3 regions of the Paenibacillus sp. sgz302190 genome follow, and region 1 is predicted to be linked to each of the others. Evidence: riboswitches for the same ligand, from Rfam matches in the RefSeq annotation. Region 1 holds a riboswitch; each other region holds the start of a gene.
The links. Region 1 has a riboswitch for cyclic di-AMP ahead of kimA (potassium transporter KimA). Riboswitches for the same ligand answer to the same signal wherever they lie in the genome.
Positions count from the first base shown of each region.

Region 2: it holds a riboswitch for cyclic di-AMP, as region 1 does, so the genes downstream of both, AC6RNO_RS34900 (NlpC/P60 family protein) here and kimA (potassium transporter KimA) in region 1, are expected to answer to the same signal.
Region 3: it holds a riboswitch for cyclic di-AMP, as region 1 does, so the genes downstream of both, AC6RNO_RS16880 (CAP domain-containing protein) here and kimA (potassium transporter KimA) in region 1, are expected to answer to the same signal.

Region 1 covers NZ_JBZYAO010000002.1:340,566-351,417, forward strand. Annotated here, with positions in the region: gene AC6RNO_RS05005 (agmatine deiminase family protein) at 1-295, shown strand, start outside; gene aguB (N-carbamoylputrescine amidase) at 323-1,198, shown strand; gene AC6RNO_RS05015 (hypothetical protein) at 1,493-1,816, shown strand; gene AC6RNO_RS05020 (spore germination protein) at 2,238-3,788, shown strand; gene AC6RNO_RS05025 (endospore germination permease) at 3,772-4,869, shown strand; gene AC6RNO_RS05030 (Ger(x)C family spore germination protein) at 4,908-6,104, shown strand; gene kimA (potassium transporter KimA) at 6,383-8,200, opposite strand; cyclic di-AMP (ydaO/yuaA leader) riboswitch at 8,343-8,500, opposite strand; gene AC6RNO_RS05040 (DinB family protein) at 9,306-9,806, opposite strand; gene AC6RNO_RS05045 (helix-turn-helix transcriptional regulator) at 9,883-10,818, opposite strand.
Region 2 covers NZ_JBZYAO010000061.1:485-11,336, reverse strand. Annotated here, with positions in the region: gene speE (polyamine aminopropyltransferase) at 478-1,305, opposite strand; gene AC6RNO_RS34940 (PBP1A family penicillin-binding protein) at 1,517-3,610, shown strand; gene AC6RNO_RS34935 (YwhD family protein) at 3,784-4,275, opposite strand; gene AC6RNO_RS34930 (hypothetical protein) at 4,429-4,626, shown strand; gene AC6RNO_RS34925 (DMT family transporter) at 4,623-4,937, opposite strand; gene AC6RNO_RS34920 (SMR family transporter) at 4,954-5,313, opposite strand; gene AC6RNO_RS34915 (TetR/AcrR family transcriptional regulator) at 5,320-5,904, opposite strand; gene AC6RNO_RS34910 (M1 family aminopeptidase) at 6,043-8,043, shown strand; gene AC6RNO_RS34905 (hypothetical protein) at 8,059-8,877, shown strand; cyclic di-AMP (ydaO/yuaA leader) riboswitch at 9,079-9,216, shown strand; gene AC6RNO_RS34900 (NlpC/P60 family protein) at 9,220-9,693, shown strand; gene AC6RNO_RS34895 (LytA/YqiH family protein) at 9,817-10,251, shown strand; gene AC6RNO_RS34890 (HD-GYP domain-containing protein) at 10,401-10,852, opposite strand, start outside.
Region 3 covers NZ_JBZYAO010000014.1:7,152-18,003, forward strand. Annotated here, with positions in the region: gene AC6RNO_RS16845 (amino acid ABC transporter ATP-binding protein) at 1-365, shown strand, start outside; gene AC6RNO_RS16850 (M24 family metallopeptidase) at 385-1,599, shown strand; partial or broken gene AC6RNO_RS16855 (MBL fold metallo-hydrolase) at 2,431-2,657, shown strand; gene AC6RNO_RS16860 (nitroreductase family protein) at 2,841-3,467, shown strand; gene AC6RNO_RS16865 (stalk domain-containing protein) at 3,738-5,225, shown strand; gene AC6RNO_RS16870 (TetR/AcrR family transcriptional regulator) at 5,404-6,069, shown strand; gene AC6RNO_RS16875 (DUF4188 domain-containing protein) at 6,080-6,589, shown strand; gene AC6RNO_RS16880 (CAP domain-containing protein) at 6,676-7,557, opposite strand; cyclic di-AMP (ydaO/yuaA leader) riboswitch at 7,565-7,701, opposite strand; gene AC6RNO_RS16885 (hypothetical protein) at 7,889-8,074, opposite strand; gene AC6RNO_RS16890 (DUF4062 domain-containing protein) at 8,071-9,222, opposite strand; gene AC6RNO_RS16895 (MHYT domain-containing protein) at 9,372-10,852, shown strand, end outside.

The DNA of each region.
Region 1 (10,852 bases):
TGTAGATGCCAAAGGCCGCAAGCTGGAAGTGATTCCGATTGAGCAGCCTCCGAAAGCCGTATTCGGGGACAGCAGGCTGACGCTGAGTTATTTGAACTTCTATTTTGTCAACGGCGGCATTATTTTGCCGATATTCGGCGGCGCTGCGGAAGAAACGGACCGCAAGGCTGTTCAAGTGCTGAGCCAAACGTTCCCGGACCGGAAAATTCGCACGATCAACGGCATGGCGATTATTAAAGAGGGCGGCAATGTGCATTGCACCACGCAGCAGATGCCTGCAAGCAGCAGAATGTAATTGTGGAAAACGAAAGAGGTGACTCCCATGAGAAAAGTGACGGTAGCGGCGACACAAATGAGCTGCTCCTGGAATATCGATGGCAATATCCGCAAAGCGGAAGCACTGGTTAGACAAGCCGCGGCGCAAGGCGCACAAATTATTTTGATTCAGGAGCTTTTTGAAACGCCGTACTTCTGCCAAAAGGAGAAGTCCGATTATTACCGCTACGCGACCGAGCTTGAGGAGAATAAAGCGGTCAATCATTTCAAGGCGATCGCCAAGGAGCTTCAGGTGGTGCTGCCGATCAGCTTTTACGAGAAAAAGAACAACGCGAGGTACAATTCGCTTGCCGTTATCGATGCGGACGGCGAAGTGCTGGGCCTGTACCGCAAAAGCCACATTCCGGACGGTCCCGGATATGAAGAAAAATTTTATTTTAACCCGGGGGATACCGGTTTTAAAGTGTGGAAAACGCGCTATGCCAAAATTGGCGTAGGCGTATGCTGGGATCAGTGGTATCCGGAAGCGGCGAGATGCATGGCGCTGATGGGCGCGGAGCTGCTGTTCTACCCGACGGCGATCGGATCGGAACCGCAGGATGGCTCGATCGACTCCAAGGACCACTGGCAGATGTGCATGCGGGGTCACGCCGCGTCCAATCTGGTTCCGGTCATTGCCTCGAATCGGGTCGGTCTGGAAGAGGACGATGATTCCAGCATCACGTTCTACGGCTCGTCCTTTATTGCCGGTAATGCCGGCAACATGGTCGCCGAGGCGGGCCGTGCGGAAGAGACGGTGCTCGTGGCCGAATTCGACCTCGATCTGCTGGAAGTGCAGCGCATCGAGTGGGGCATTTTCCGCGACAGACGTCCGGATCTGTACAAAACAATCGCCACATACGATGGCGAGCAAGTACTTTAAAGCGCGGGTCGTCCCTTTCGAGGGACGGCCTTTTTTTGGGGGAAGGGGCCGCCCGCAAAACCCGCGACCATACTGCCCGCCGCCCTCCACACGTCCGTAAAACCTGCGACGTTTCTGCCCGACGCCCTCCATCGGCCCGCCAAACCAGCGATCTACCTGCTCGCTGCCCTCCATCGGCCCGCCAAACCAGCGATCTACCTGCTCGCTGCCCTCCATCGGCCTGCAAAACCAGTGACCTACCTGCCCGCCGCCCTCCACACGTCCGTAAAACCTGCGAAAGTGCAGGCTTTTTCCATGAAAGTGGTTCGTTTTGGCGAAAAGCCTGCGATTGTGCAGGAATTTTTGATCCAGACGGGTCTGAGCGTGAATTTCAGCGCAAAAAACTGCAGTTTTGCAGGAATATTTCGCTGCAGGCCTACCAACGAGGAAAAAGATGTACTTTTGCAGGTTTTCCGCGTGTTGCCAAGAGGTACGCTTCCTCAAAGCATGCGAGTTTTTTGCAGTAGACCTGGTATTTTCATTCTGTGGAGTGACGATCACGGCGTTATGGGGGGTTCAGGTCTTCCGCGCGTTGCCAAGAGGTACGCTGCCTCAAAGCATGCGAGTTTTTTGCAGTAGACCTGGTATTTTCATTCTGTGGGATGACGTCCACGGCGTTATGGGGGGTTCAGGTTTTCCGCGCGTTGCCAAAGGTATGCTGCCTCGAAGCATGCGGGTTTTCGCAGTAGGCCTGATTAGTTTTCATTCTGTGGAGTGACGTCCACGGCATTACGGGAGTTTTTGCAACTTTTCCGTGCATAGCCGGTGTTGCCTTAGGCTGTCCGGTTATCCGATCGACCTCTAAAACATCGCTTCGGCAGCGCCTTCCTTTGCGGGTGCATCCCCTAACGATGCTAAAAAGCCTTTGGTCCTTCTATTCAGGTTACGCTTGCCGCGGTTCGTTCTCCCCATCCGCAGTTGTCGAACGTTTACAGCCCTGCCGAATGGGAATAATGGGGGTAGTCAAGTATACATTCCCAGACATCGGAGATGAACAGATATGCCCAAGGCCGTTCCTTCCGCCCCTTCCAGCTTGGCCGACGATTGCGATGTGGAGTTGTCGGAATCGCTGGATGACAATATATCCTACCTTCAATCTGTCTTTGAAGATTGCTACGATATTGTATTCCATTCCTTTTCCATATCGGACTCCGTCCGCTGCTGCGTTGTATACGTCCGGGGGTATTCGGACCAGTTTGCGTTGGAAAAGCAGGTGCTTTCGCCGCTTGCCATGCTCGCTGACGAGGAGTTCGAATTATACGACGGATTTCTGCAGGAGCGCATTCATACAGCGTCGCTTTCGGAGCATACCGGGATCAATGAAACGGTGAACAAAATTTGTGGAGGCTATCCAGTCCTGTTTTTGGACGGTTCTATGACCGCCTGGTCGTTCGATCTTATAAGGCTGGATCAGCGCCAAGTCCAGGAGCCTGTTGCCGAATCGACGATTCGGGGACCGCGGGAAGGGTTTACCGAAGGAATCGGGGTCAATCTGCCCCTCGTTCGCAGGAGGCTCAAAACGCCCAATTTGAAAACGGTGAACCTATCCGTCGGCAGCCATTCGAAGACGGATATTATCATCGCGTATATAAAAGATTTGGCCAATCCGGAACTGGTAAAGGAGATACGCCGCCGCCTGGAACTTATTCAGGCCAAGGGAATTTTGGAAAGCGAAATGATCGAGGAGTGGATATCGGATAATCCGTTCTCTCCGTTTCCTCAACTGCTGCCGACGGAACGACCGGATGTCGTGTGTGCTAACCTGCTGGAAGGGCGGGTCGCCATTCTGATCGACGGCACCCCATTTGCGCTGGTGGCGCCTATCGGCCTGTTTTCGCTGCTGCAGTCGCCCGAGGACTATTATCAAAATATTCTGGTAAGCACGTTTGTTCGCTGGCTTCGTTACGTTTTTTTTGTCATTTCGCTGCTTTTGCCGTCTGCCTATATAGCGATTACTACGTTTCACCAAGAGATGATTCCGACCGTGCTGCTGCTCAATATTTCCAAATCGAGGGAGGAAATTCCGTTCCCGGCGCTGATTGAGGCGTTGATTATGGAGATTACGTTCGAAGCTCTGCGGGAGGCGGGCGTTCGGCTTCCGAAGCAGGTCGGCTCGGCCGTCAGCATCGTCGGGGCGCTTGTTATCGGGCAGGCGGCAACATCGGCGGGGATCGTATCCGCGCCCATGGTTATCGTCGTTGCGATTACGGGGATTTCTTCCTTTATGATTCCGCGTTACTCGCTCGGCATTCCGCCGCGGCTGCTCCGGTTCCCGATCATGTTTTTGGCCGGCACGCTCGGTCTCGTTGGTGTCATGCTCGGTTTTATCGTTATGATCATTCATTTGTGCAGGCTCCGCTCATTCGGGCTTCCGTATTTAACTCCGGTCACACCGACCCGGCTGCGTGAATTCAAGGACGTGTTCATGCGCTCTCCGGTCTGGAGCGGTACGGGCAATCCCGAGCTGTCGGGCGCCAGACCGTGGCCGGAGAAGCCCAGTCGGGGGAATGTCGATTTGAAAAGAGGTGAGGGCGATGATGGAACAAGGTAGAATTACCCCCCTGCAGATGAGTGCGATCATGTTCCCGACCATCCTTGCGACAGCAGTTCTCAGCGTCCCCAGCGTAACGATGGGCTACGCGGGCCACGACATGTGGATGACGCCTTTGCTGGCTTCTACCGTAGGATTGCTGGCGATCTATATCGCCTACCGTCTGAACGTTCGTCATCCTCAGCTGTCTCCCATCGAATCGAGCGTTCTGATTTTGGGCAAAGTTCCGGGGAAACTGTTCGGTCTGTTTTTTGTGTTCTACTTGGCTCAACTGAACGGAACCGTGCTGAGAGAATACGGGGAGTTTATTCTGAGCGCCATTCTTCCGCAGACGCCGCTTTTTGTCGTTATGGGCAGTCTTATTTTCGTCTGCGCCCTCAATGTTGTCAGCGGCATCGAAGTGCTGGGCCGGTCCGCTGTCATTCTCGTGACGCTGATGGCGGCCCTGCTGGTCATTATTCTGCTGCTGCTGATTCCCGAGTGGAAAACCGACGAATGGCTTCCGTTTGCGGAAAAGGGGCTGAAGCCCATTTTCAAAGGCGCGGTGGCTCCGGCCAGTTGGCTGAGCGAATACGTTTTACTCAGCTTTTTCCTTCCTTACGTTACCGGCCGGGACCGCGTATGGCGGGTTTCCCTGATCTCGCTGGGTGTGACAACCTTCACGATGGTGGCCGTCAATATTTCCTGTCTGTTTCTGTTCGGCGACGTAACGGACAGGCTCGCCTATCCGGTTATGATAGCGGCCCGTTATATTAGCTATGCGGACTTTTTGCAGCACCTGGAGGCCGTGATCATTGCCATTTGGATTACCGGGATACTGATAAAAGTTTCTTTATTTCTCTATTTGAACTCCGTCTCCGTCGCCCAATTGCTGAACCTGAAGGACTACCGGCCCCTGGTGTTCCCGTTGGCTTTCCTGACGGTGGCCTTTTCGTTCTGGGTTGCATCCAATCAGAGCGAGATTGCCAGCCTGCTCAGCGCCGTCGGCAACTTGTACACGATGATCGCTCTGATCCTGCTGCCCGGCCTTCTGCTGCTTGTCGCGGCAATACGGAACAGCCGATCCCCTTCGCCCGAATGAGCGTCTGGAGAACGGGCAGGAAGAGCGGGCGATCGTTCGTGAAGCGAGGGGGCCGGGTCGTCCTGATCCTCTCCCTGCTGCTGGCTTTGCCGGGATGCTGGGACAGGAAGGAAATCAATGATTTGGCCATCGTGCTCGCCACGGGAGTGGACGTGACTCCAAGCGGAGCGGTCGAACTGTCGGCGCAAATCTTCATTCCCCGGGCAGCGGGAGGCGGCCCGCAAGGCAGTACGGGAGGGAGCGGCGGTAATGTAACCGGGGCTACGCTTTTGCGCAAAGGGACCGGCAAGAGCATTGACGAGGCAATGATCGAGCTGCAGCGCAAATTGTCGCGCTATTTGTTCTGGGGGCACAGCGAGGTGATCGTGTTCGGAAAAGAAGCGGCGGAGAAAGGAATCCGCCCCTATCTTGATTTTTTTCTCAGATATTTGCAGTTCCGGGAACACGCTTATGTGTATGTTACACCGGGAACAGCCATTTCCGTGCTGGATCTTCAGCCGCTTCTTGAGCGCAGCACGTCGGAGGAGCTTCGGGAGATGGGCAATATGAAGCTCGGCATGCTTGTTACGCTGAAGCGGCTGACGCAGATGGTGGAAGGGGACAGCCAATCCGCCGTGCTGACGATTGTCGATCCGATCTCATGGAAGCAGGTGAACAGACCGATGCAGATGACGACCGCCATCAACGGGGTGGCGGTGTTCGGCAAGGACAAGCTGGCGAGCATGCTGGGCAAGACGGATACGATCGGGCTGCTGCTTCTCCGCAACGAGCTGGAGACGATGAACTTTTCCTTCGATTTGCAAGGTGTGGAAGGAGTGGTGGCGGTTCATCTGATCCAAGCGAACTCGCGCATCACTCCAAAAATAACTCCCGCCGGAGAGTGGCGGATGAACGTCGATATTCAGATATCCGGGGACTTGATTCTGAACACGACGAATACGAACAACATGAGTATCGAGTTCATCCGGAAAGCGAAGGAGGCGTGGAAAGCGCAGCTCGCGGAAACTGTCGAGTCCACGCTGGCGAACGCTCAAAAAAAGCTGCAAATCGATGCGTTCGGTTTCGCCGATCTATTCCGGAACCATTATCCGCGGGAATGGGCAAAGAACAAGCAGGAGTGGGCTGAAATGTTCAGGGAGCTGCCGGTAGACGTCAGCATTCGGACCGAAATTACGCGAGTCGGCAAATCGGACTTGCCTCAAGGAATGCCCGCCGATAAAATCCGCAAGAAATAAGGAGGGACGCTTCTGAAAAGCCTTGCAGTAGCCGGTATCGTATGCGTAGCTCTGATTGTCTATTTCGGCTTGTCTTCGGGTGCGCCGGGTATCGGCGTGAAGGAGAAGGCGGTGGCCGGAGGTATTACTTTGGCCGCCTGCCTATTATCCATTATTCTTTTGTTCAAACCGGACCTGCCGGGGCCAAGCGCCTGGATTATGCCATTGTTCAAACCACTGGCCAATCTGCTTGGGTTAGATTGACCGAAGCGACACCTGCCCCGGTGGTGCATGAACGGTTAACGATGCAAGCGGAAAGGAACCGTAGCGATAACGATATCTTTTTGCGTGTACAGATAAGCCCGAATGAGCAGGCTCGTTTGGTTATGCAGCAGATTTTGCCACCAATGTTTTGTAATAAATTGCGGAATCAGGATGGTGATATGATCCGTCTCCGCCGTTTTCCACTCCACGGTTTCGATAAATTTGATCAGAGGCTTCACGACGCTCCGGTAGCGGGAACGCAGCACGATAAGTCGGACTCCGGGATTCCACTCTTCCCATTTTTCTTCCATTTTGTGAATTTCATCGTCGTCAAAGCCGACGTAGACGGCAACGACATTATCGGTTAACGATTTGGCGTAGCTGATGGAATTGAGTACGACCCGGGTAATGCCGGCAACGGGAATGACGATGGTGCTTCCCTTGATTTCCGGCTTATCCTTTTCCAGATTTACGCGCAATTCATTAGCGATGTTCATGTAGTGGCTGTGAATGCGGAAGAACAGGAAAATGACGATCGGAAGGAAGATGAAAACCATCCAAACCTGGCTGAATTTGGTGAAAATAAAGATCAGGGTAATCGTGAGCGTAGTGATCATCCCGATCGTATTGATGATGAACTTGACGATCCATGCGGCAGGCTTCAATTTGATCCAGCGAACCATCATGCCGAACTGGGATAAGGTGAACGGAATGAACACCCCGACTGCATAAAGCGGGATCAGGTTTTCCGTATTCCCGTGAAAGAGAATGACCAGCAAAGCGGACAGTACGCCCAGCATAATGATCCCGTTGGAGAAGCCGAGACGGTCTCCGCGGACTTTGAACATGTGCGGCATGAACTTATCTTTGGCGAGCATGAAGGCCAGCAGCGGGAAAGCCGAGTAAGCCGTATTCGCCGCCAGGAAGAGAATGAGCGCTGTCACGCCCTGAATGCAGTAGTACAGCACCCCGCGTCCGAACGTGGCTTCGGCGATTTTCGAAACGACCGTTTCTTCCGGAGACGGCTTGATGCCGTACCAGTAGGCAAGCAGGCTGATGCCGATGAACATGCTGCCCAGAATGGCGCCCATGGCGATCAATGTTTTGGCCGCATTTTTCTCCGCAGGAGCTTTGAAGTTCGGTATCGCGTTGGACACGGCCTCTACCCCGGTCAGCGCGGAGCAGCCGGAACTGAAAGCTTTGAGCAGCAGAAATAAGCTCACATTGCTCACAACGCTTCCGATCTCGGGAACCTCCGCATGAATGCCGCCCGTGAGGTACTTGAACAGACCCGATACGATCAGAAGAAAAATGGCGGCGACAAACAAATAGACCGGCAGTGCGAGAACCGATGCGGATTCGGCAATGCCTCTTAAATTCATGATCGTAAGAAATAAAATCATGACCAAAGAAATCAGCACGCGATGATCGTGCAGTGCCGGAAAAGCGGACGTAATCGCATCCGTGCCCGCGGACGAGCTGACGGCTACCGTCAAAATGTAATCGACCAGCAGCGACCCGCCTGCGACCAGCCCTGTGCCTACGCCAAGATTATCCTTGGCTACGATGTACGCGCCCCCGCCCGACGGATAGGCGTATATGGTCTGCCTGTAGGACAGGACCAGAATGGTCAGCAGCCCCAATACGGCTATGGATATCGGGATGGAGTACCAAACGGCGGCAAAGCCGAGGGTCATCAAAACGAGCAAAATTTGCTCGGTGCCGTAAGCGACGGAAGACAGCGCATCCGATGACAGGACGGCAAGCGCTTTGATTTTCGTCAGCTTCTCGTCCTCGATTTCGTGGGATTTCATCGGTCTCCCGATCAGCATTCTTTTTAATCTGTTTACCATAATTACCCTCCACCGGCGCTTTCCTGTATGTTCCCCTGAATTAAGTAGTTTCACTTGTCCGCGACTGCCGCAGGGCTATTTTTGGCAGCAAAAAACCACAGGGTTTGACCCTGTGGCTCACGAAATAAGCAGCACGGATTCATCCCTCTCCCATAGTACGCTTACGAAGTTAGCTGTCGGATTCGGACTCTGAGAGTAGCCCTACACGCACGGATGCCGTCCGTACGCGATTCACCCCAAAGGCAATGAATGCCTCATTGGTTCCCCCGTTTTCCTTAGGAAATTCAGCGATAAAGGATTCATATGATTGTACTAAATGAACTACGTTTTGAATAATACGCCTGAAAGGAACTTAAGTAAAGGTTGGAAGTTGGCTTTAAATACCCGGCAGCATATCACAAAACCCAAAGATAGCGTTTACATAAATGCGAATCTTACATTTTCGCACTCAAGATAGCATTTTCATTCGTTTTCGTGAAAATTGAAAAAAGATGCGGTCCGGAATATTTCCCGGACCGCATCGGGTTGTTGAAAAAAAACCTGCGTCATGAGGTGATAGCCCCAATCTGCCTGGCTGCATCAAGAAAACCTGCAAAAATACATGAATTTGCGTCCCTGATCGCTGCCTATGAAGAATTCCTGCAAAAGTGCAGGCTTTTCAGCGGGGACACGGGCTCAGGTTCACTTTCAGCGAAAATTCCTGCACTTTTGCAGGCTTTTCGCCCAAATAAGCCAATTTCGCAGAAAAAACCTGCACTTTCGCAGGCTTTTCCCCTATCAAGCGGCTGCCCGCCCAGGAAAAGCGACTGTTCCCCCAAAAATAGCGCCCCGCACAAACGCACCGAGAGCAGCAACAGTGCCCGCGCAAACGCACCGAGAGCAGCAACAGCGCCCGCACAAACGTACCGAGAGCAGCAACAGCGCCCGCACAAACGTACCGAGAGCAGTAATAGCGCCCCGCCCAAACGCACCGAGAGCAGCAACAGCGCCCCACACAAACGCACCGCGCGCAGCTCCCAGCGCGCGGTGTTGCGCTGCATGACGGCGGTCGGTCGGCCATGTGTCGCGACTCGATCAACGCGCTGAGGCGGCTCGGGGACGGCTCCTACAGGACCGGCTGCTTGCCCCACTCGATCCAGTTGTCGCGGGTCGGTCCGTAGATGTCCGGCACGGACAGTCCGGCCTGCCGCATCAGTACGATCATCTGGCCGCGATGATGGATTTCGTGCGAAATAAAGACGCGCAGCGTCAGGCCGTTCGGCCACTGTTCGCCATACATGTCGGTGGACTCGTGGAGCTTGGCGTCCGTCCACTGCGACTGCACGGCATCCAGCATCGCTTGCGAAGCGGCGCGGTAAGTATCGGCAATCTTCGCGGCGGAAGCGGGGGCTTTTTCTTCGCCTTCGGGAGCCTGGAACTGCAGGCCTGTCCGCGAAAGCATCTCGTGGATCGTCGTGGCGATATGCCAGCCGATCTGTCCCAGCGGACGGAAGTTCGACTCGCTTCCCTGGCTCAGAGATGCGTCGGTGAGTGCGTCCAGCACGCGCTGTGTGGTTTTGGTTTCGTTGCTCCATTCGGCTGCAAACGCTTGAATCGATGTAATCATGGGGGAGAAGCCTCCTTGTTATGCGTAATAGCCTTAGTATAAAGGAGCCTCCCTGACAACAGGTTGTCAGTGTTTTTTAGGAATAGAGCGCGGCGACTTGCTGCGCTTTTTCTTTGACGATGCCGGCGATGTGCGCGGGCTCCAGAATGCGCAGGCTGGGGCCGTAGCTGAGCAGCATGCCGTACAGCCAGGGCTCGTCAGGCTGGACCGCGGTGACGAGCAGCGTGCCGTCAGGCTGAGCCGTAATTTGCTCGGGATGGAAGTAGTCTTCCACCTGAGCGCGGACATTCGGCTGCATGTGCAGGAGGAGTTTGACGTAGGACGCCTCGGGCCTTTTGCCTATCTTATAGGACAGCGTCTCCAGCGTCTCGGGCCTGCGCACGAACGTCTCGGGAAGCATGGCGATGTCCTTCATGCGCGATAAGCGGAAGACGCGGTAATCGCCCCGCAGCAGGCAGTAGGCGTGCAAATACCAGCCGAAGCCTTTGATGACGATGCCCATAGGCTCGACGGTGCGCTCGGAAAGCTCGCTTTGGGATGTCGTGTATTGAAAGCGGATAAGCTTCGTTTGGCGTATTGCGTGGCGCAGCGACTGCAGCTTCTCTTTTTCGGCGCTGCTTCTGTGCCACGGATTCATATCGATGACGAGGTGATTGTGCAGCTCGGACACCGTCTTTTGCTCGGACTTGGCGACCAGCGCGCCTACTTTGTCCAGCAGGCCTCCGATTTCTTGCTCGCCGATGCTGGAGCGGATGCCTTTGAGCCCGGTAATAATCGATTGCAGCTCCTCAAGCGTGAGAAACTGCCGCTCCAGCCGGTACTGGTCCATAATTTCATAGCCGCCGTTTGCGCCGGCATAAGAGGCGATCGGAATGCCCGCCTGATTGATCGTTTCCACATCGCGGTATACGGTTCTCAGCGATACCTCAAAGCGCTCCGACAGCTCTTTGGCGCAGATTCGTTTACGGTTCAGCAGCAGCATCGTTATTGCAAGCAGACGATCAAGCTTCAATGGTCGCACCTCATCCATAAAATTTTAGTTCTCA
Region 2 (10,852 bases), on a different contig from region 1:
GAATTCCTGCACAATTGCAGGCTTTTCCCTCAAACAGGCCGATTCCTGCGAAAAAGCCTGCACTTTTGCAGGTTTTCGGGCTCGGGTGGGCTCGGATGGGTCCCGAGGGCTTGAGCGGGTCCGGGGGCTCGAGCGGGCCCAGGGTGGGCCCAGGAAAGCTCGGTAGGGTTCGGGGGGCTCACAAGAGCGCTTTCGCGGGTGTAGCAGGGAGCAATACCGGTACTCGCGCCGGACGCTTCCTCTTCCGCATTCCGCTGCTGGTACTCGCGCTAGACGCATCCGCCTCCTCGTCCGCTGCCGGTACTCACGCTGGACACGCCCGCGTTCCGCTATCGGCGCTCGCGCGGGATGCGCCCCGGCAGCAGGCGGCTTTAGTGCCTGCCTTGCCGCTTACGCTCGCCCAGCCTTCCGCCGACGCTCAAAAAAGCCGTCTTCCGCTTCTGCGATCGAGAAGTGTCGGACGGCTTTTTCTATGATTTACTTCACTAAATCTTCTACGAACTTAGGCAGTACGAAAGCTGCTTTGTGCAGGCGCGGCGTGTAGTATTTGGTCGGGAATTCCGGGATGGAAGACTCTTCCACTTGGAGCGGATCATGCGTTTTGCTGCCCATTGTGAACGTCCATAGACCGCTTGGGTACGTAGGAATGTTGGCGCAGTATACGCGTACGATCGGGAAAATTTCTTTGACATCGCGGTTGACGGTTTGAATCAGGTCGGCTTTGAACCAAGGGTTGTCCGTCTGCGCGACGAAAATGCCGTCTTCTTTTAACGCGTCATAAATGCCTTGATAAAATCCTTTGGTGAACAGCTCCACAGCAGGGCCTACTGGCTCCGTGGAATCGACCATGATTACGTCGTATGTGTTTTTGTGGTCGTGAATGTGCATGTAGCCGTCGTTCACGATCACTTGTACGCGAGGGTTGTCCAGTTCGCCGGCGATTGTCGGCAAATATTTTTTGGAGTACTCGATCACTTTGCCGTCGATATCGACAAGCACGGCTTTTTTCACTTTCGGATGCTTCATGATCTCACGGATGACGCCGCCGTCTCCGCCGCCCACGACGAGCACTTGCTCCGGGTTCGGGTGAGTGACGAGCGCAGGATGCGCCACCATTTCGTGATAGACGAACTCGTCTTTGACCGTAGTCATGACCATTCCGTCCAGCACGAGCATCGTTCCCCATTCTTCGGTTTCGATCATCGCAAGATCCTGGAAATCGGTTTGTTCTCTTACATAAGTTTCTTTAATTTTCGCAGTAATGCCGAAGCTGTCCGTTTGCTTCTCCGTGTACCATAATTCCATGTTCATGCCTTCTTTCTATTCTATATTTGGATAAAATAAGCTCCATGATCAGTGTTCCCATTGTATTATAGTGCATTACCTCTAAAATGCAATGTTTTCCTCGTCTTTTCCCCGTTATTTTAAAAAATATTTACAATTGCTTGAATACGCCGCACCAAGCTTTTCCATACTGCATAATAGAGGTTTTGTTCAACGAAAGGGGTACGAGGGAATGACCGATAACAAACGTCCGCCGTCAGCGGGCTCGCCTATCCCGCCCAAAAACAAGGAGCTCCCGTCGATCCGCTGGATGCGCCGCATCAAAAAGATGTTCTCATTCCTGTTTTCGTCCGTCATTCTTTTGCTCGTGACGGCAGCCATAGGGCTGCTGTATTTGCGTACGCAGACGCTGCCTGTCACCAAAATGCTGCAAACGTCGCAGATGTACGACGCTCACGGCGAGCTGATCGATACGTTCTATACAGGCCAAAATCGGGAGATTGTCAGTCTGAAAGACATTTCCCCTAATCTCATTAAAGCTACGCTCGCCGTGGAGGATCAGCATTTTTACGATCATTTCGGCGTTGATGTGAAGGCGGTGGCCCGGGCGGCGGTCGTCAACGTGCAGCACATGGCGAAAGTTCAAGGCGCCGGAACGATTACCCAGCAGCTCGCCCGGAATTTATATTTGAACCACGACCGCACTTGGGCGCGCAAAATCAAAGAAACTGTCTTTGCCATTCAGATGGAAATGCAGCTTAGCAAGGATCAGATTCTGGAAAATTATTTGAATCAAATTTATTACGGGCACTCGTCTTACGGCATTGAAACCGCCTCGGAGCTGTTTTTCGGCAAGCATGCAAGCGAATTGACGCTGGCGGAAAGCGCCCTGATCGCAGGCGTCCCCAAAGGGCCGCGCTATTACTCACCCTATTACGATCTGCAAAATTCGCTGGACCGGCAAAAAGTGGTGCTGCAAACGATGGTCCGCGGCGGTTTCATTACCCAGGAAGCCGCGGCGGCCGCAGCCAAGGAAAAGCTGGCCATACAGCCGCTCTCCAAGAAAAAAACCGCGGCGGCCCCGTATTTCCGCGATTTTGTGCGCTCCATCGCCACCGAAAAACTCGGCATAAGCGAAGAACAATTCGATCAAGGCGGCATAAAAATTTACACAACTTTAGACATGAACGCGCAAAAGACCGCTGAAGAAGTCATCGCCAAACAGTTGGACAAATACCCGGACATCCAGGCGGCACTTGTCGCCATCGATCCCCGTACGGGTGCGGTTAAAGCGATGGTCGGCGGCCGCGACTACTCGGAGAACCAGTTCAACCGCGCGCTTTCCAATACGAGACAGCCCGGTTCGTCGTTCAAGCCGTTCGTCTATACGGTGGCGCTGCAAAACGGGTATACGCCAGTTAGCCAGGTAAAGAGCGAGCCCACTGTATTTACTTACGACGAAGGCAGGCAGACGTATACGCCTCGTAATTTCAACGATCAATACGTGAATGCCAATATCGACATGCGCCAAGCGATATCGAAGTCCGATAACATCTACGCGGTGCACACCATTCTCGATGTGGGGCCCGCCAAAGTGATCGATCTCGCGCGTAAGCTGGGCATCGACAGTGCTATGAAGCCGCTGCCTTCTTTGGCGCTCGGCTCCTTTCCGGTCAGCCCGATCGAGATGGCCTCCGCTTTCGGCACGATCGCCAATCAGGGCGTCCATTTCCAGCCGACGGCTATCGAGCGGATTGAGGATGCGAACGGCAATATCCTTTATCAGTCGCAGACTGTGCCGGAGAAAGTCATCGACCCGCCCGTCGCTTACGTCATGACTAGTTTGATGGAAAGCGTGTTTGATGAAGGCGGCACAGGGAACCGGGTCGCCGGCACGATCAAGCGTCCGATCGCCGGCAAAACGGGCACGACGGACACCGACGCCTGGATGGTCGGGTTCACGCCCGAGCTCGCGACCGCAGTCTGGGTCGGCTACGACAAGGACCGGACCATCGGCAATGTCGAGTCCCATCTGGCTTCGCCGATTTTCGCCGAGTTCACCGAGCAGACGCTGGACGCGATCCCTCCGAAGCTGTTTCCGATTCCTGAAGGGGTCACTACCGTCTACATCGATCCGGCTACCGGCAAGCTGTCCAACGAGGACTGCCCGAACTCCCGCATGGAGGCGTTCCTGGCCGGCACGGAACCGAAAACGTACTGCACAGGCAAACCGGCCAAAGAAACGGCCGGCGACGGCAAGAAGGAAGAACCCAAAGGCAAAAACAGTTCCTGGTGGAACGATTTGAAACGCTGGTGGAACGACTAGGATGGCCGCCCCCGGACAACACAAAAAGGCAGAACTAAGCGCGTCTTAGTCTGCCTTTTTGCTGTCCTAGTATATGGTGTAACATACACTAGGGTTTAGTATACCCGGTTCACTCTACCGTCACAATGGATGACACATAAAGTTCACATTTGCCGAAGCGCCACCCGGAAGCTTTATGAAAGCGTATCCTTGAGGCTTTGGTCCGACCGGTTCCACCACTCTGCATTATGGGCGACTAAACTGTTTTTGAGCGCTGCCTTCTCCTCATCGCTCAAGCCGTCGAAAATAAATTTCCGCTTCATCGCGGCGTCCATCTTGTTGACGTGATCGGCGAGGATTTTCCAGCCTCTGCGCGCTTCGGTATCAATCAGCATTTCGCAAGCCGTCATGCCCGCATAATAAGCCCCTTCTTCCGTGCGGTCTACCGCTACCCAGACGATCCAGCATTTGCGGCCGTTCGGCACATCTTCCTTGTTCGTCGAGAACTTGATGCCTTTCTCGATTTTACTTTTGGCGTGCAGCGTCCCTTCGTCCAAATAAGCTTCTCCGCCATCGATGATGATGCCGGAAACGTTGCTAAGGTCGATCGAGCCTGCGCCAAACCCTTTGTGATTCGTCTTGGAGTTAACTATATTTAAAGCCAGCTTCTTTTTATCAGCTTCCATATTCGGTCACCTTCCCGCCTTCCTCTGTATAAACATTCCTTTGCTTTATTGTAGCCAAAGTAACCGGCAAGAACAAGATACGGGCCAAATTCTCGGCCAAGACCCATTTAAACATGTTAAAATAAGTCTATTCTGTTTCCGCGAGGTGAACCCATGTCTTGGAAAACGTTATTTGACTCGGACAATATGCGCATCTTCATTGATAATAAAGAACACACGGTGAATATCGAATGTGTAGAGGATAGCGTCAACTCGAATTATGTCACTGTAAGGCTCAAAAACAAGACTGACATCGATCGCATCATTGAAGCGCTGGAAGCCTCCAAAGCGTATCTGGGCGACGGCAATTAGGAAACCAGCTTCAAGCCGACGGTGGAACACATAATGATCGCGATAAACAGCAGCCTGCGCACATCTTTCGATTCGCCATGTACCAACATGCCTGTAATCGTGACGCCTACGGTGCCGATTCCCGTCCATATGCCGTACGCGGTTCCCATCGGGATGGTCTGCAGGGCAATCGACAGCAAATAGAAGCTCATGCCCAGACCGAAGATTACCAGCAAAATTCCTTTTATACTAAATCCTTTGCTAAGTTTATTGAGTCCCATTACGCTAAATATTTCCCCTAAACCCGACACGACCAGCAATAACCATGCCATGACCAATCGGCCTCCTTTAAACCTGATGTTTCTCCTGATGATGACCCCGGGCGTCGCCGGCCGCATGCGTGACCTTCTTCAACCCGATGATCCCGATGAGCAGCAGCGCAACCAACAGCAGCTTATACACATTCACAGGCTCATGGAAAAATAACATCTCCGTCAGCACCGTACCTATCGTACCGATTCCCGTAAATACCGTATAGACCGTGCCGGTCGGCAGCATCGCGCATGCTTTGAGCAGCAGGAAAAAGCTGAACGATATGAACGCAAACACGATCAGCCACTCCCACCACAATTCGGAGTATTTCAAACCGGTGACCCAGAATATTTCTATAATGCCTGCTATGACAACATACAGCCAATATTTATTCATGTCCCTTCACTCCTTGCCGCAGCGTAATCCTGCGATAAAAAACTCCCATACAAATTGCTTCCGCTTGCGGAATTCGGCTTCTTCATACAGCTGAAACTCCATGTACAGACCGTCCACCGCGCAGTAAAAAGCCGCCACGAACGCCTCGGGCTCCATCCGCCGGAATTGTCCGGCCGCAGCGCCCGCCTCGTATATCCGGATCAGGCTGCTCGTCATGTCGCTCTCCCCTTGAAGAAAAGGCTTCAGCAGCTTCTCCTTCAGCGCCTCCGGCGGGAAAAAGATAAACCGCTTGTAAAACAAATGATAACGGTCATTGCCGATCGTATCCGTAACGTGGCGAAAATAGAGCCGGATCTGCCGCTCGGGATCGGCATCGGTTTCCTTACCGTATTGGTCGCGCATGACATACACGTAATTGTTAATCACTTCTTCGGTCACTGCGAAGAACAGATCTTCCTTGGAAGCGTAATGCGCGTAGATGGATGGCGTCTTAATGCCTACTTTGCGGGCAATATCGCCTAGCGTCGTCTTCTCATATCCCTGACTTGCGAACAATTCAAGGGCAGCTTCTCGTATGCTCTCAGCACTCATCGCTTTCACTACCTAACTAATATTAGTTAGGGAAACTATAGCTCTTTCATGCGAAAAAAGCAAATTTCTCTTTTCAGAAATAATACCCGGGTTGTCTACATATACATGCTGTAGATGCTTGTCAACGGGGTGAATATCATGAATCCATTGTTCAAAAACCGCACGGTGCAGTGGGCCTTCGTCGTGCTGCTCGCCGCAGGTGCAGTTCTACTGTCCGAATCGCTCCTCCCATCCACTTTCAAGCCCGCGATACCTGCAGCGCTCGAAGAACCGGCTCCGCAGACGCCGGCCAAGCAGCAGCCCGAATCCGCCCAAGCACCGGAGAAATCGGCTCCCGAACCGCTCAGTTACCGAATTGCCGAGTATCACATGAACGTGGAATATGCGGCCGACACCAGGCAAATTAAAGGACAGCAAACGATAACCTGGGAGAATCCGGGCGGTACGCCTGTGCAAGAACTGTATTTGCATTTATATCCGAATGCATTCCAATCCAAGAAGACGACTTTTATGCGCGAGTCGGGAGGCAAACTGCGTCAAGACAAAGCGAAAGCCGACAGTATCGGCAGCATGGAGCTTTTATCGGTCAAAACTTTGGACGGCAATGACTTAAGCATGCGCATGGAGTTTGTTCAGCCCGATGACGGCAATAAGGACGATCATACCCTGCTTAAGCTGCCTCTGCCCAAAGCGGTGGGCCCCGGTGAGCGGGTCACGTTCAAAACGGAGTTTCTCGTCAAGCTGCCTGCAGCCTTCGCGCGAATGGGTTATGTCGGCGATTTCGTCATGGCCGGGCAGTGGTTCCCCAAAATCGCCGCGTATGAGCCGGCGGGAACAAGAGGCCGTACGGCCGATGGCTGGAACCTCCATCAGTACCATGGCAACTCGGAGTTTTACTCCGATTTTGGCATCTATGACGTTGTCATCAAAGTGCCGTCCAACTATATTGTCGCCGCGACGGGGTTCCCCGTAAAACCCCCGGTGTCGGACAGCAACACGAAAACCTACCAGTTTTACGCCGAGGACGTGCACGATTTCGCCTGGTCGGCTTCGCCGAACTTCGTATACGTGGAAGAGCCGTTCGCCACGGCGCAGGTGCCCGGCGTCAAAATCAAGCTCTACCTCGACCCGAAGCATCAAAATTTAAAAGACCGCTACATGTACGCAGCCAAAAAGGCGCTTTCCCGCTTCAGCCAGTGGTACGGTACGTACCCTTACTCCACGCTCTCCATCGTCGTCCCTCCGGAAGGCGGCAACGGCGCAGGCGGGATGGAGTATCCGACCTTGGTCACCGCATGGGGAGCCAGCGACAAGAAGCCCGATTTGGAGCTGGAACGGGTGGTCGTTCATGAAATCGGCCATCAATTTTTTTACGGCCTCGTCGCTTCCAACGAGTTCGAAGAAGCTTGGCTGGACGAAGGCTTCACCTCCTACGCGGAGGACAAAGTCATGGAGGCGGAATACGGCGTTTCGCCGAATCTGCCTGTAGAGGCCAGCTATGTGACCTCGCCCAACGCGCTTAAACTGAATGCCTGGGATTACAAAGGGCATGGCGAATATGCGGATAATGTGTACATACGCGGCAAGCTGGTGCTGAAAGCCATCGAAAAGCAGGTCGGCGCCAAGACGATGGACCGCATCATGACGACCTACTTCCACCGCTGGGAGTTCAAGCATCCTTCGACCAAAGATTTTCAACATGTTGTGGAGGAAGTCACCAAAGCGAAATGGGACGATTTTTTCAACCAGTATGTGTACGGCAGCATGATGATGGACTTTGCGGTTGATCGGATTCAAGTGAAGCCTGCGGCACTGGCAGACGGCAAACCCGGATATGAGAGCACCGTGCTAATCTCCAAACGGGGCGGCAATTCCCCGGAGGTGCCGATTCAATTCCATTTTACCGATGGCACCGCACTGGATAAGGTCTGGAACGGCGCGGAGAGCAGCATCGAGTACAAGTTGACGAATGCTGCTCCCGTCGAGTGGGTTCGCATCGATCCGGGCTATTCGCTCGTGCTGGAAAACAAGCATATCAACAATTTCATGTCGGCCCGGATAGACCCCAAATGGAAAATACGTTTGAACCTCGGCATCATTCAGCTTTTACAAACGATCTCCGGCTGGGTAGCCTGGTAGAAAGGAGAACGCTGCATGACTCTTTATATGAAGTCCGGCTATCGGGCGGCGCTGCGGCAGCCTTTTGCGGTCATCATGCTGTTCCTGTATCAAATGGGTTGGGGAGCCCTCCTCTATAAAATGGTGCAATCGGTGCTCGTGCCGCTCATGCATCGCTTTCCGGGAAACGGCCAGCCCAAGCAGACGCTGCATTTGTTCCTGGCCGAAAGCCAGTTTCAACTGTTCAAAACGGACCTGAGCCATTCCTATTTATGGTGGCTGGCAGTGCTTCTCGCTAGCCGCATGCTGCTTACGCCGCTGCTGAACGCCGGCATCTACTATTCGCTGATCCACACCGACCAAAATGCGGGATACCGCTTCTTTAAAGGCATATCGGAGATGTGGCTCTCCTTTTTCCTCTGCTACGCAGTACGGATCGCGCTGACGCTGCTTCCCCTCGCCTGGCTGATCCCGAAGGCCGAGTCGATCTTTGCGCAAAGCGGATCTTACGAGAACGCCGCCGTTGACATGCTGCCATGGCTGGCCGGAATGCTTGCATACGGATTTCTCATGCATCTCCTCTTCATGCATCTGCAGTTCGCGCTCGCTGCCGGAAGCGGAATTCTCTCCACCCTGCTCGCCTTTGTCCGGCACCTGCTTCCTATCGTCGGCATCGCTCTGCTGCTTTTGATCGGGTCGGGACTATTGACGGGTGTCAACGTCATCGCTTCCTACATCTGGGCAGGTCTGATTGCCCTTCTCATTTATCAGCTGTTCCCGCTTTTCAACATATTTTTGCAAATGTGGGTACTAGCCTCTCAATATCAGTTGTGGTCCGCCAAAGCAAATTCGTAGCGAACGCCCGCCAACTCTCTAAATCTATGAGCAATATTCAGCGAAAAACGCCCAAATATCGGAAAATATGCTCAAGCCCCTGAAAAAGGGGCTTTTTTTTGTCTATTTTCCGAACTATTTCACATATTTTTATAGAATAGTGCACTTGGAAGGAGGATTTTAGATATTTATGCCGAATCCTAAGCACTAGGAAAAATAAACCAACATTTCATGCCGAATTCCCGATTTTTTGGGAAACGGGGGAACCATTCCGGGTGAATTGATCTCGCAACACAGGGATCATAGGGAACCTTCAACCGAACCCTCCAGCTAACCTCGTAGGCACCGGAAGGAGACAAGCAGTTGAAAAAGGTTGTTGCTCTCGTTGTCAGTCTTGTTTTGTGTTTGAGTATTGGTGCAGGAAGTGTTTTCGCAGCACAATCCACTTTGGATGAAACGGTTGACGGATTGCTCGGAACTCCGTACAAGTATGCGGGTACGACAACGAAAGGCTTTGATTGCTCCGGATTTACCGCTTACGTGTTCGCGCAATTCGGTATCGACCTTCCCCATAGTTCCAAAGCTCAAGACGAAGAAGGCAACTGGGTTGATAAAAAGGACTTGCGCAAAGGCGATTTGGTCTTTTTCAACACAGACGGCAAAGGTATTTCTCACGTAGGCATCTATTTGGGAGACGGTGAATTCATCCACTCGGCTACCGATAAAGGTGTTATGAAGAACAAACTAAGTGAGTCTTATTACTCCAAACGGTACGTATCGGCCCGCCGCGTTTTGTGGGACGATATTTACAACCAACTGACTGCTGAATCCAAGTAATTTGATCGATTTATGTGAAAAAAGCCCCGGCAAAGCACCGCTCGTTTCTTGAGCGGCTTGCAGGGCTTTTTTCTATTCTAAACCATAACCTTATCTGCCGCGTCCAATAGATGAGGTGATGAAATGAACAAGACGAAGAAAAGCCGGCAGCGGCAGTTGGCCTGCTTGCTGGTAAGCAGTGCGCTGACGCTGGCTTTGGCAGCCTGCGGCAGCGATGCCCCCTCCGGGAATAACAGCGAGAGGACGCCGGAACCGTCAGCAGCGGCCAGTCCGGCAGTCAGCCCGACAGTTACTCCTGTCCCGTCCGCAACGCCGCAGGCGGATGCAGCAGCCGTGAAAAAAGGAACGGGACGCTATGTAGGCCTGGCCGATCCGCATACGGTCGAGCTTATCGTGGACGAGAAAGCCGCCGCTTTCCAGCTGGGAGACGGTACGGCAGATGCCGTGCAAAAGTTCAAGAAAGACGATCAGGTAGAGTTTGAATATAAAGAACAAGCCATAGAAGGCGACGCTTCGCTTAAACAGCTCATTTTAACCAAAATCGCTAAAAAACAGTAGCTCTCTTTGCGCAAAAAAGAATCCCTCCGACTGTCCTTTCGGGAAAGTCCGGGGGGATTTTGTTCGGAAGCGCCGCGCCGTCGGCTTATTTATTGACATAGACGCCTGTTTAACGTTAATATCGAGTCGTTGCCGCCGTCTCGGCCGGTTTATTTGAATGGATATACGTCCGGAAACGATTCGGACAAACTTAAAAAGAGGGCTACATAGTCCGGGTCAAACTGCGTCCCGCTGTGTGACAAAAGTTCTTGTACCGCCGTGTTGATCGATAAGCCTTTGCGGTACGGACGGTCGGAAACCATGCTGTCGAAAGCATCGATAATTGCACAAATCCGGGCAAAAGCAGGAATGTTCTCGCCGCTTAATCCGCTGGGATACCCTTGGCCGTTCCAGCGTTCGTGATGATACAGAATGATTTCCGCGATCTTCGGGTCCAAATCGGTGAACGCCATCATCATGTTGGAGCCCAGAACGGGATGCTGCTGCATAATTTTCCATTCCTGGTCGGTGAGCGCCGAATCCTTCAACAGAATTTGATCCGGTATTAAAAGCTTACCGATATCGTGCAAGCAGCCTCCCTGGATTAACTGACGCGTTTGTT
Region 3 (10,852 bases), on a different contig from region 1:
TGGCCAAAGTCGGCCTGCTGGAAAAGAAGCACGAATATCCGTCCCGGCTTTCCGGAGGCCAACAGCAGCGGGTGGCGATAGCCAGATCGCTCGCCATGGAGCCGCAGATCATGCTGTTTGACGAGCCGACATCCGCCCTGGACCCGGAATTGACGGGGGAGGTGCTCGCGGTGATCAAGCAGCTTGCCGCGGAAGGCAGGACGATGGTCGTCGTGACACATGAAATGAAGTTCGCCAGGGAAGCGGCCGACAGAGTTATTTTTATGAGCGAAGGGAAAATACAGGAGGAGGGCGTTCCCGAGCAGTTTTTTGCCGGGCCGCAGACCGAACGCGCGCGTAAATTTTTACGGCAGCTTGGCGAATAACACGCAGGAGGGTGAGACCGTGCTTTCCAGCAAAGCAGAACATTTGAGCCATATTGCCGCGAGATCGAGGCGGATTATGGAAAGGGACAACCTGGACGCGCTCGTGGCGTCCGGCTGTGAAAATTTTTACTACCTCTCCGGTCACCCGAGCACGTTCATGTATACGCTGCGCATGAGTGAAGTGGCGCTGGCCGTCATGTTTCGCGATCCGAACCGGAAGACGATCGTGATCATGAACGAGTTCGAAGCCGCCGGCGTTCCGGAGGATTTGCCCGGGTGCGAGATCAGAACGTATCCGACGTGGGTCGATGTCGACGATCCTTTGGGTCTGCGGGGAGGCAAATATCAAGGCAAAAGGCCGACCGCGCACCAGGTGCAGGAAATGTTCGGCCTGCTCGTGCAAGTGTTGGACGAGCATGGCGTCTCGCAAGGCCGGGTGGCCGTCGAGCTGGGCTCCATGCGGTATCCTGCGGCGGCGGCCCTGCTTGAGCTCGCGGGAAGCCGGGAGCTGGTCGAGGCAGCTCCCGTTTTTAGCGAGCTGCGCGCGATCAAGACGCCATGGGAGATCGAGCTGCTGCGCCGAAGCTGCGCCTATGCCGAAGCGGGCGTCTCCGAAGCCGTGCGGAGCATTCGGGCGGGGAGCTCCGCCGCCGACATTGCGCACGCTTTTCAGCAGGCGCTGCTGCGCAACCGAGAGGGATCGACGTCGCGATTTCATATGATTTCCGTCGGGGCGAACTTTGCCCCTGCGCATATTTTTGATACCCGTCCGGGCGAGCCCGGGGATTTGGTCAAATTTGACGTAGGCGTCGATGTGCTAGGATACGGGTCCGACATTGCCCGGACTTTCGTCATCGGGGCTCCTGCCGATACGGCGAAGCGGGCTTACGAGGCTTTGAGGATCGGGCACGACCGTCTCCTGGAGCTGATCGAACCGGGGAAAACGATGCAGTCCGTTTTTGACGAAGTCATGGGCCTGATTCGCCGTTCCGGTCTGGACAATTACAACCGAGGCCACCTTGGGCACAGCGCGGGTTTGAGCCTTGCGGCGGAGGAACCTCCGTTCATCAGCCCTGCCGAGAGTGCCGTTTTTCAGCCCGGCATGGTAATTTGTCTGGAGACCCCTTATTACGGTTACGGCGTAGGCTCGATTATGATTGAAGATATGGTGCTGGTAACGGAATCGGGCTGCGAACGGCTCAACAAGCTGTCGCGGGATTTGATTTCGCTTTAAGTTGGCAGTCGAGAGGGAGGCTTTTAGAAGCCTCTCTTTTTTTTGACATATAAGAATTTATAAGTTTTGGGGTGATCGGGGGGGACCCCTTATTTATTCGAGCCGTGCCGAGCGGCCGACCGTCGAAAAGCTGTTGTGGCCAGGACAACGCCGGCCATGCGAAAATACCTGCAAAAGTGCATCCTTTTGCCCCAAAATATGCTTGCAGCGATAAATTCCTGCAAATCTGCAGTTTTTTTCGCTGAATTCGGGGCTCAGTTCTATTTGGAGCGGGAATTGCTGCACTATCGCAGGCTTTTCCTCCACACGAGCCGCTTTTGCCGAAAAAGCCTGCACTTTTGCAGGCTTTGCGGGTTAGCGAGCCGCTTCACAAACGGCCGCCCCGGTTTCTGGGAGGTAAAAGAATAGTTACTCACCCGTCCCGACGCACACGCTACAGCACTTAGCCGTCCGTGTCGGCCGCCCCCCATGCAACTAAGCCGTCCACGTCGTGCCGCCCTGCGCTCGCGCTTAGCGCGTTATGCCGCCAGCTTAAATCCTTGTTCTGAAGAAAACCTCCGGTTCGACGGGGAGTTCATCCCTTTAACTCAATGAAAAGATGGAAGCCGGAGTCTATTCAGCTGCATGTACGGTCATGGGCGGCGGGGATCAGTAGTCGGAGAAAAGAACAATTTGAGCTAATGTGTATTAATTTTCATACAGAATTATCGATTTTAACGAAAGAAGGATAATTCTGTGTGATTTTTCGAGTTGATCCTGCAGATCGTAGATGGCTAATGATGAATGAGCTGATCGACCCGTTTACGGGTGAATAGGTGAAAAAGGGCGTGTAAAATGGACGAAACCTTGATTGACGGCCAAGAACTGCCGCTTTGCGGCGGGATTCGTGTCGTCCTCTTCTTATTGCCGGGGATTCAATGTATAGTCTTAACGGGATTCTCGGGGGAATTCATGTCCAGACTACTCCCGATATGCATGCAGCCCGTCTCTCGTTGAAAAAGTATATGGTGGTTTGTAATCACGGTGGATTAATATTAGGTCTAGCCAGGGATCCCTAAGTTAAAGTTTGCCGCATGTTTTCTGAAGCATTTTCTTGCCCTAGCGGCAGAACTATGTTTCGTGTCTCAATTGGGTCTTGACTATTGCTTCCCAATACTATATCTTAATATTAAGATAATCAATTTAAAGATTTTTCGAATTTGTTCTACATACAGCATACTAGAAAATGGAGAGTGGACACAATGACCGATTTTATTTCTTTAGTCAAAGAGCGCAGATCCGCCAACAAGTTTATTCCCGATATCGAACTGCCGGACCATGAGCTGGAGGAAATTTTTAACCTTGTCAAATTCGCTCCGTCGGCATTCAATTTGCAGCACGCCCACTATGTCGTCGTTAAGGACCCTGCTGTCAAAGATGAAGTGTACCATGCAGCGGCGCAGCAATACAAAGTAAAATCGGCATCGGCGGTTATCGCGGTGCTGGGCAATATGGATGCTTACAAGGATGTAGCGAAAATAAATGAAGGCTTTTTGCATCTGGGCGTTTTTAATAAGCAAGAATATGATATGACAGTCGAATCGGTGACCCGGTTTTATGAAGAGCGCGGCGACACATTCATGCGGGAAGAGGCCATTCGGAACGCAAGCTTGTCGGCCCAGTTATTTATGCTGGCTGCAAAAGAAAGAGGCTGGGATACTTGCCCGATGATCGGATTCGATCCCGAAGCTTTGCGGCAGGTGCTGCAAATTCCGGATCGGTATGCAATCGCTTTGCTGGTGACTATTGGGAAAGAGGACACTTCCAAAAGAAGGCCGCGCGGCTACCGCAAACCGACCGGCGAGTTCGTCAGCTACAACCGGTATTGATGGGTTCAAAACGAAAAAAAAGGAGCTGATCGATTGGCGAGTTCAAGCCCCCCAATTGCCCCGTTTCTCATGTTTGCCGGCAAGGCGAAGACAAATACGGCGTGTCGTGGCAATTGAACCTTGCAAAAAACTAGTACAACGAGGCCGGGGACAGAAGCGAGCGCAATCCTCGGCCTTTCTTTTGCCGATGGGCGCTTTGCGGCGGGCTGCCGAGCCCGCAAAACTACGAATGAGCGGACGAGTTTGTTTAAAATTGGGGGAACTGATTGGATGAAGAGTAAGCTGCAAATATTTATCGCGTTATGGGGGGCCCTATCGTTATCGCTGCTGGTGCCGACCGCCTATTCGAAGGAAACGGTTCCGGCGGCGAAGCAGACGGTCGTCCTGAAAGTAAGCGATCCGGTTGCGACGGTCAACGGCAAACAGGTGGCTTTGCAGACGGCGCCGATCCTGCTGAATAATGTTACGCTTGTACCTCTGCGCTTCATAAGCGAAACGTTTGGCGCAAATGTGAAGTGGGAGGAGAAGAAGCGCGGCATTACGATACAGGACAAGGAACAAACGATCGAGCTTGTGATCGATGACGCATGGTCGCAGGTGAACGGAACGCGCTCCAAATTGGAGCAGCCTGCCGTTATTGTCAACGAAACGGCGATGGTTCCTTTGCGATTCGTAGCCGAAAGCTTGCATCTGACCGTCAGTTACGACGAAACTGTTAAGCAGATTCAAATAACTTCGAACGAGCGGAAAGCGGAAGCCGAACAGGCCGCAGCGCCTGCCAGACAGCGTTTGGAGCATGTGACCGTAGATCATCTAACGGCTGACTGGCGATATCCAAAATCTTTCGACAAGCTGAAATTAGCCCCTCTCTCGACCAAGAGCGTGGCGGCGGCCAAAAATAATCAGGTTTATATCCTTGAAAATGACACGATTACAGGATCAGGACTCGTCATCAAGAAATACGATCCGAATGCTTCAGAGAAGCTTTCTCTGGTAACTGCGATTAACGAGAAGTTCAACTTTGATTATACCGTTAAAAATGACAAAATTCGTTTTATTTACTCGTCGTTCGTTCCCGAGAGATTGATTTACAATGACGCGACCGGCGCTTTGTACGTGCTCGGCGAAAGCACAACGGAGGACCCGCGTTTGCGAACGGTCGTGTATTCCATTTTGCCGGAAGTGAAAATGATTACATATCAGTTTGAAACGCCCGGCTTTTTCAACATCGAGGATAATTTTTTTGCTTCTCTTGACGAGCAAACGTATTATTACGGGGACCCGCACACGCGGTCGGTCTATTCGGCAAAAAAAGGCGAGAAGATGGCTCTGTTCGCCGATTCCGGCACCGAGGGCGTAACCCGAATGATCTCCACGGTAAAAGACGGCGTCACGTATGTGTTTGACAAAAACGGAAAAACGATATTCAAACTTACGGACAATGGGCTGAAAAAAGCAGCCGCAGTATCTGTCGACACGGATTCGATAACCAGGCTGTCAGCCTCCAATGGATACTTCTATGTCCTGGATAAAAACTCGCTCATTCATCGAATCGATCCGAATGGCGAAATATCCGTTTACGCCGATCTTCAAGGCGTTACATACAACAGGGGGATCTTCAATATCCCGGAGACGCAGATACAGCAGTCGGACCCGTTGACGTTGGACCGAAACCGTATATTGATGTCTGCGGATAGCAATGGCAATATTTTTCTTATCGACGATGACATTTTAAAACGCATCAACATTTATCCGTGAGAAATACCCCGCCGCGGCACAATCGCTGCTTGGCGGTAAAACCAACCTCTAACGCGGCCGCTCATCATTGAATGGCCGCGTTAGAGGTTTTCTCATTGACATAAAACTTTACTTGAGTTAATTTATAAATATAAGTTCACAAATGGATGACAATAAGTACGCAGAGAAGGTGAAGGATATGAGAGCGGGAAACCGGCAATCGGTACGCCATAGCAAAAGCAAAATGCCGCTGAGGGAGATTAAAAAAGCCCGCGCGAAGCTGGCTGTTTTTCAGGCCAGTCTTGAATTGATCGGCGAAAATACGTTTCGCGCCGTGTACGTCGACGATATTTGCCGGCGGGCGGAAATATCGAAGGTGACGTTTTTTAAGTTTTTCCCGCAAAAAGAAGACGTACTCATTTATTTCATGCTCGTTTGGCTGACGCGGCGGCTTGTGGAGCTTCGGGAAGAGCAGAAGCGGGGGATGGCCGCGATCCGCCATATTTTCGGCAAGGTGGCCGAGGACGCGAAGAAACAGCCGGGACTGATGCTCAGCCTGATCGGGTTTCTTGCGGAGCAGAAAATGCACCCTTGCATGCCCGATTTGAACGAAGCGGAATTGCATCTGCTGTTTCCCGGCAAGGAGGAGCTGGCCGCTTCCGTCGACCCGAATCTTGACAAACGCTTCCGGCAGTTTGTCGAGGAGGCCAAACAAGACGGCGGCATTGACGCCGAGCGGGATACCGAAAACTTGGTAGCGATGCTGGTCACGCTGTTTTACGGCGCTTATTTAACCGCTCATATGTTCAAAGCTTCGGATTACATGGCTTTTTACGACATGCATTTACAATTCATCGGAAAGTAGGGTGTTTTCTATGGCAAAAGTCGTTCCGGGCCGGTATACGGCCCAAATGGGGGATTCATTCGTCGTATTTATTATCGGAATGCGTGTCAACAAGCTCTGGGCCGTCCATAAATGGTGGCCTGTTATGAGCGCGATGCCCAAAATGCTGAAAGAATTGTACAGCCATCCCGAGCTCGGATTTTTACACTCCGAATATTTGTTAAGCTGGCGCGGAGTGACGCTGATCCAGTACTGGAAGTCGTTCGATGATCTGGAAAAATACGCGCGCGGCGGCGTGCACTTGAAAGCGTGGCAGGCATTCAACCGGAGCGTCGGCACGGACGGGACGGTCGGCATTTTTCATGAGACGTATCTCATGAAGGAGGGGCAGTATGAATGCGTGTACGGCAATATGCCGCGCATGGGGCTTGGGGCTGCAGGCGAACATGTGCCGGCTACGGGAAAAAGGGAGACCGCCCGCAGAAGAACGGGCGGAACCAACGATCCCGCCGTACCGACTCCGCCGAATCCCGCGGTATAATCTGAAGCGAACTGCGGGACAATAGTAGCGAATAGCAAAACAACCGTTTCCGGAGGGTTCGGAAACGGTTGTCGTATGAATCAATATTAATTGGCGATAAATTCTTGAACCCATTCGTTGTTGTAAAAGGCTACGCCAATTTTCGTGTAGTTAGGGCTTAAGATGTTTTGGCGATGACCTTCGCTGTTCATCCAGGCAGTCATAACTTCTTGCGGAGTTTGCTGCCCCATGGCAATATTTTCGCCGGCATACGTGTACTGGATTCCGTATTTGGTCATCATATCGAACGGAGATCCGTAAGTTGGCGAAGTGTGATCGAAGTAATGGTTGTTGTACATGTCTTTCGCTTTATCAAGCGCCATAGCAGCCAAACTGGAGTCGCTTGTAAGCGGGCTCAAGCCTGCTTTGGCCCGTTCCTGATTGACCAGGGTGACGACTTGATCGGCATACGCGGAGCTCGAAGTATCCGTAGTCGTGCCTGTTGTCGTTCCTGTATCAGTGCCTGTGGAAGGCTGTGTCGTTGTTCCTGTGTCAGTGCCTGTAGAAGGTTGTGTCGTCGTACCTGTGCCACTGCCTGTGTCAGTACCCGTAGAAGGCGTATCCGTCGGAGTTGTGCCGGTGGAAGGCGTTCCGGTATTCGAGTCTGAGTCATGATGTCTTACGTGATGGTAAGAACCCGATGGCATATTGTAATTGCCGGGAGATTTAAACAGGCCGGCCCAGTTGCTCGGATCAAACAATTGCGGATATTGCTGAAGCAAGCTGTCCAGGGAAGTTCCTTGAGAATTTCCTTGCTGGAGTCCTTGCTGAAGTAATTGCTGAATGTTTTGCTGAAGCCCTTGCGGGAGCCCCTGCAGATTGCCGATGACTTGGCCGTTCACAGTGTAAGTAGCTGCGGATGCCGCTCCGGAACTTACGATCATGCCTAATACCAGCGCACCTGTGATAGCTGTTTTCTTGAAACGCATTAAAACCATCCTCTCCTTTTTTGGCCTACGAGGTTAGCTGACGGATTCGGGTCAAAGAGAAATCACCCTGCCATTTTGCAATGGCTTCACCCCAAATAAAGAGGTTCCCCCGTGCATCTTTCGATGCTTTGGCCGTTTTGTTTGCTCAGCAAGAACAGCAGTTTCCCGCGTCCTTCTGTGGGTTTCATTCTAGCATAGAAAACTAGGGGGGATCACCCCTCAAATGTTTCCATTGATAGAAACAGGCAGCCGCAACAAAAAAGCCCGGCCGTCAGGTTTCCCTGATCTGGCCGCGCTTGGCGTCGTTTCGGTTGGTATGTACGCTGTTCGCTTATCGGCGTCTTGCTGCCGCGAACCGGCTTTTTATCAATTCCAAAGCTTTCGTGCTTTCTTCCTTTTGCTCTCTTAGCAAATCTTGAAAGCTCTTGTTGGGAGAAACAAAAAGCAGCGCGTCTTTGGGCTGCTCGCCTACGGCTACCGACACTTTTCCGTTAATGGATACATATACAGTTGTCATGGCTGCATCCCTCCGATCATTTTCCGGGCAAATTCAAAAACCATAGGGTTCTGGTTCATTATAGCATATAATACGTCATCTCGAAAAGTGACAAACTTCCGCGCATCCCAGCCGGAATCGGCCCGAAAGTGGCAGGTCATGACCCGGTCCTGGCATTTTACCGTTAAGTAGAGCGTTTGCTTGGCTTCATTGAAAAAAAGCTGCTCCGGATTGTCCCTTTTCGCCGTAATCGATACGTACGATTTTTCATTATTCAACAGAAAAAAAGGTTCGCTAGTCGTATTCCCGACTTCCAGCAGCAAATTCATCCGCCCGTTGTCGCGCGTATATATCGTAACGGCCGAGCAATCATGAAAGGCGCCGATGTCCTCGGACATATAGTTTCCGTAATGGCGCTTCACCATTCTGCCTTTGAGCTTGCTCATAAAATCGGTGAAAAAGAGCGCCATCCGATCTTTCGGTAAATGTTGAAAAAGCGGAATATTGCGCTCGATGAATTGAGCGAACTCTTCATGCAGTTGAATTTGTTTCGTATACGTTTCGAACGTAGCTTCAAGCGGAAGCAGCAGAACGCCTCTGCGCATCAAGTCGCTGAAATAGTCTTTCCAGTCGATAGAGACACCCAGTGAGAGCTCTTCCATATAAATCCCTTTTTTGACCAAATCATCGATGAAAAACCACACGTACGGATCGATGTGGGAAGGTACTTGAGTATGGCTTTTTAATGCGGCTGTAATGTCCGCGGCTTTAGGATAAGCCCCGGTTTCTTCGGCGTGCCTGTTCGTAATTTCTTCGATAATGCCTTTCATAGTGCTGAAAAACAGGCGCTTGACGCCGGTTTCTACAAAGACAAGCACGGTCTTATTCAAACGGGTTGCCTGTATGTACTCCAGATGGGTAATCGTCCGGTCGTATTTGGGGTAGAACGTGCCCCCTTTATCTTTAATAAATAAAAGAAAAACTTCCGACTCTTCGACTTTTTTGAGGCATTTGCTAATAGGATCCTGATGCGAGTCCCACGGGCCAAAATTTCGTTCGTACATAAGAGGATCATGCCCGATTTCCGTCAATTGCTCGAAAACGGCGTTTCGAATCGGCCGCAATTCGTCTTGGCCTACGGAGCTAATGAATATTTTCGCTTTAGGCAAAACGTTCACCCCTTACCTTATCTGCAACTATTATACCTTATTTGATGCTTTTTTCGCATATTTTCATTGAGCAAGTGAAGAGAGGGATGGTAATATATTGAAAGAACGACATTACGACAATAATCGACAAACAGAGAGAGGGATTGTACATGCAGCATGTTCATGGTACGTACGATACGGGACTGGTCATATTTTCATATATCGTAGCTGTCGTTGCGTCTTATACGGTTCTTGATTTAACCGCACGGATCAGCACTGCCGCAGGCGGGGCCCGTTGGCTGTGGCTCTCATTCGGCGCCATTGCCATGGGGATGGGCATATGGTCGATGCATTTTGTCGGAATGCTCGCCTTTTCTCTGCCTATACCGATCGGATACGATCTTATGCTCGTGCTGCTGTCCGTGCTCGCAGCTGTCAGCGCGTCTTTCGTCGCTCTGAACGTCGTAGGCCGCAATCAGCTGACATTGCGCCAATTGATCGGCGGCGGGCTGATGCTGGCCGTAGGCATTTCGGCGATGCATTACATCGGCATGGCCGCCATGCAGGTCGATATTTCGTACGACCCGTTCTATTTTGCGCTGTCCATCGTCATTGCGATCGTCGCGTCCATCGCGGCTTTATGGTTATCGTTTTATTTCCGTACGGGCAAAGAAAGCGGCGAAGTGTGGAAAAAGATCGGGAGCGGATTGATTATGGGCGCCGCGATCGTCGGTATGCATTATACGGGAATGATGGCCGCCCAATTTCATTTGGGGGGCAAAGCGGCGCTATCCTCAGGAATGGTGCTGGATCAAAAATGGTCGGCTTATTTCATAGCCGGAGGCACTTTGTTTACGCTCGCACTGTCCCTCTTGGGAATTTATATTTCCAAGCGCCTGTCTCATAAAGATTTGGAGATTGAGGAAAAAACAAACGAAATTTACATCATGAACCAGGAGCTCCGAAAGTTAAACGACCATTTGGAGGAATTGGTGAAGGAACGCACGGCACAGCTTGAGAAAGCCCACGACGAGGCGATCCAGGCGAATATGATCAAAAGCCAGTTTCTGGCCAATATGAGCCATGAACTGCGGACGCCGCTCAATGCTATCATCGGGTACAGCGAAATGCTGATGGAGGAAGCGGAAGAACTGGGCGAGCCGACTTTTGTGGACGATCTTGGCAAAATCGGCAAATCGGGCAGGCATCTGCTGGCGCTTATTAACGATATTTTGGATATTTCGAAAATCGAAGCCGGTAAAATGGAAATTTATTTGGAGCCGTGCCATTTGCCGGAACTGATTCAGGACGTGCTGACGACGGTAAAACCGATGATCGAAGGCAATGGGAACCGGCTGGAATCCAGCGAAATAGAAGGCGAAATCACGACCGATGTGACGAAGATGCGGCAAATATTGTTCAACCTGCTCAGCAATGCGAGCAAATTTACGAAAAACGGCACCATCGGTCTCGAGGTGTACCGCCAAGCGAAAAAGGGCGTCGAGGGCTTCTGCTTCCGGGTCAAGGATACGGGAATCGGCATGACGCCGGAACAAATCGAGAAGCTGTTCCAGCCGTTTACGCAAGCCGACGCTTCAACTACGCGCAAGTACGGAGGCACCGGTCTCGGGCTGGCTATCAGCCAAAACTT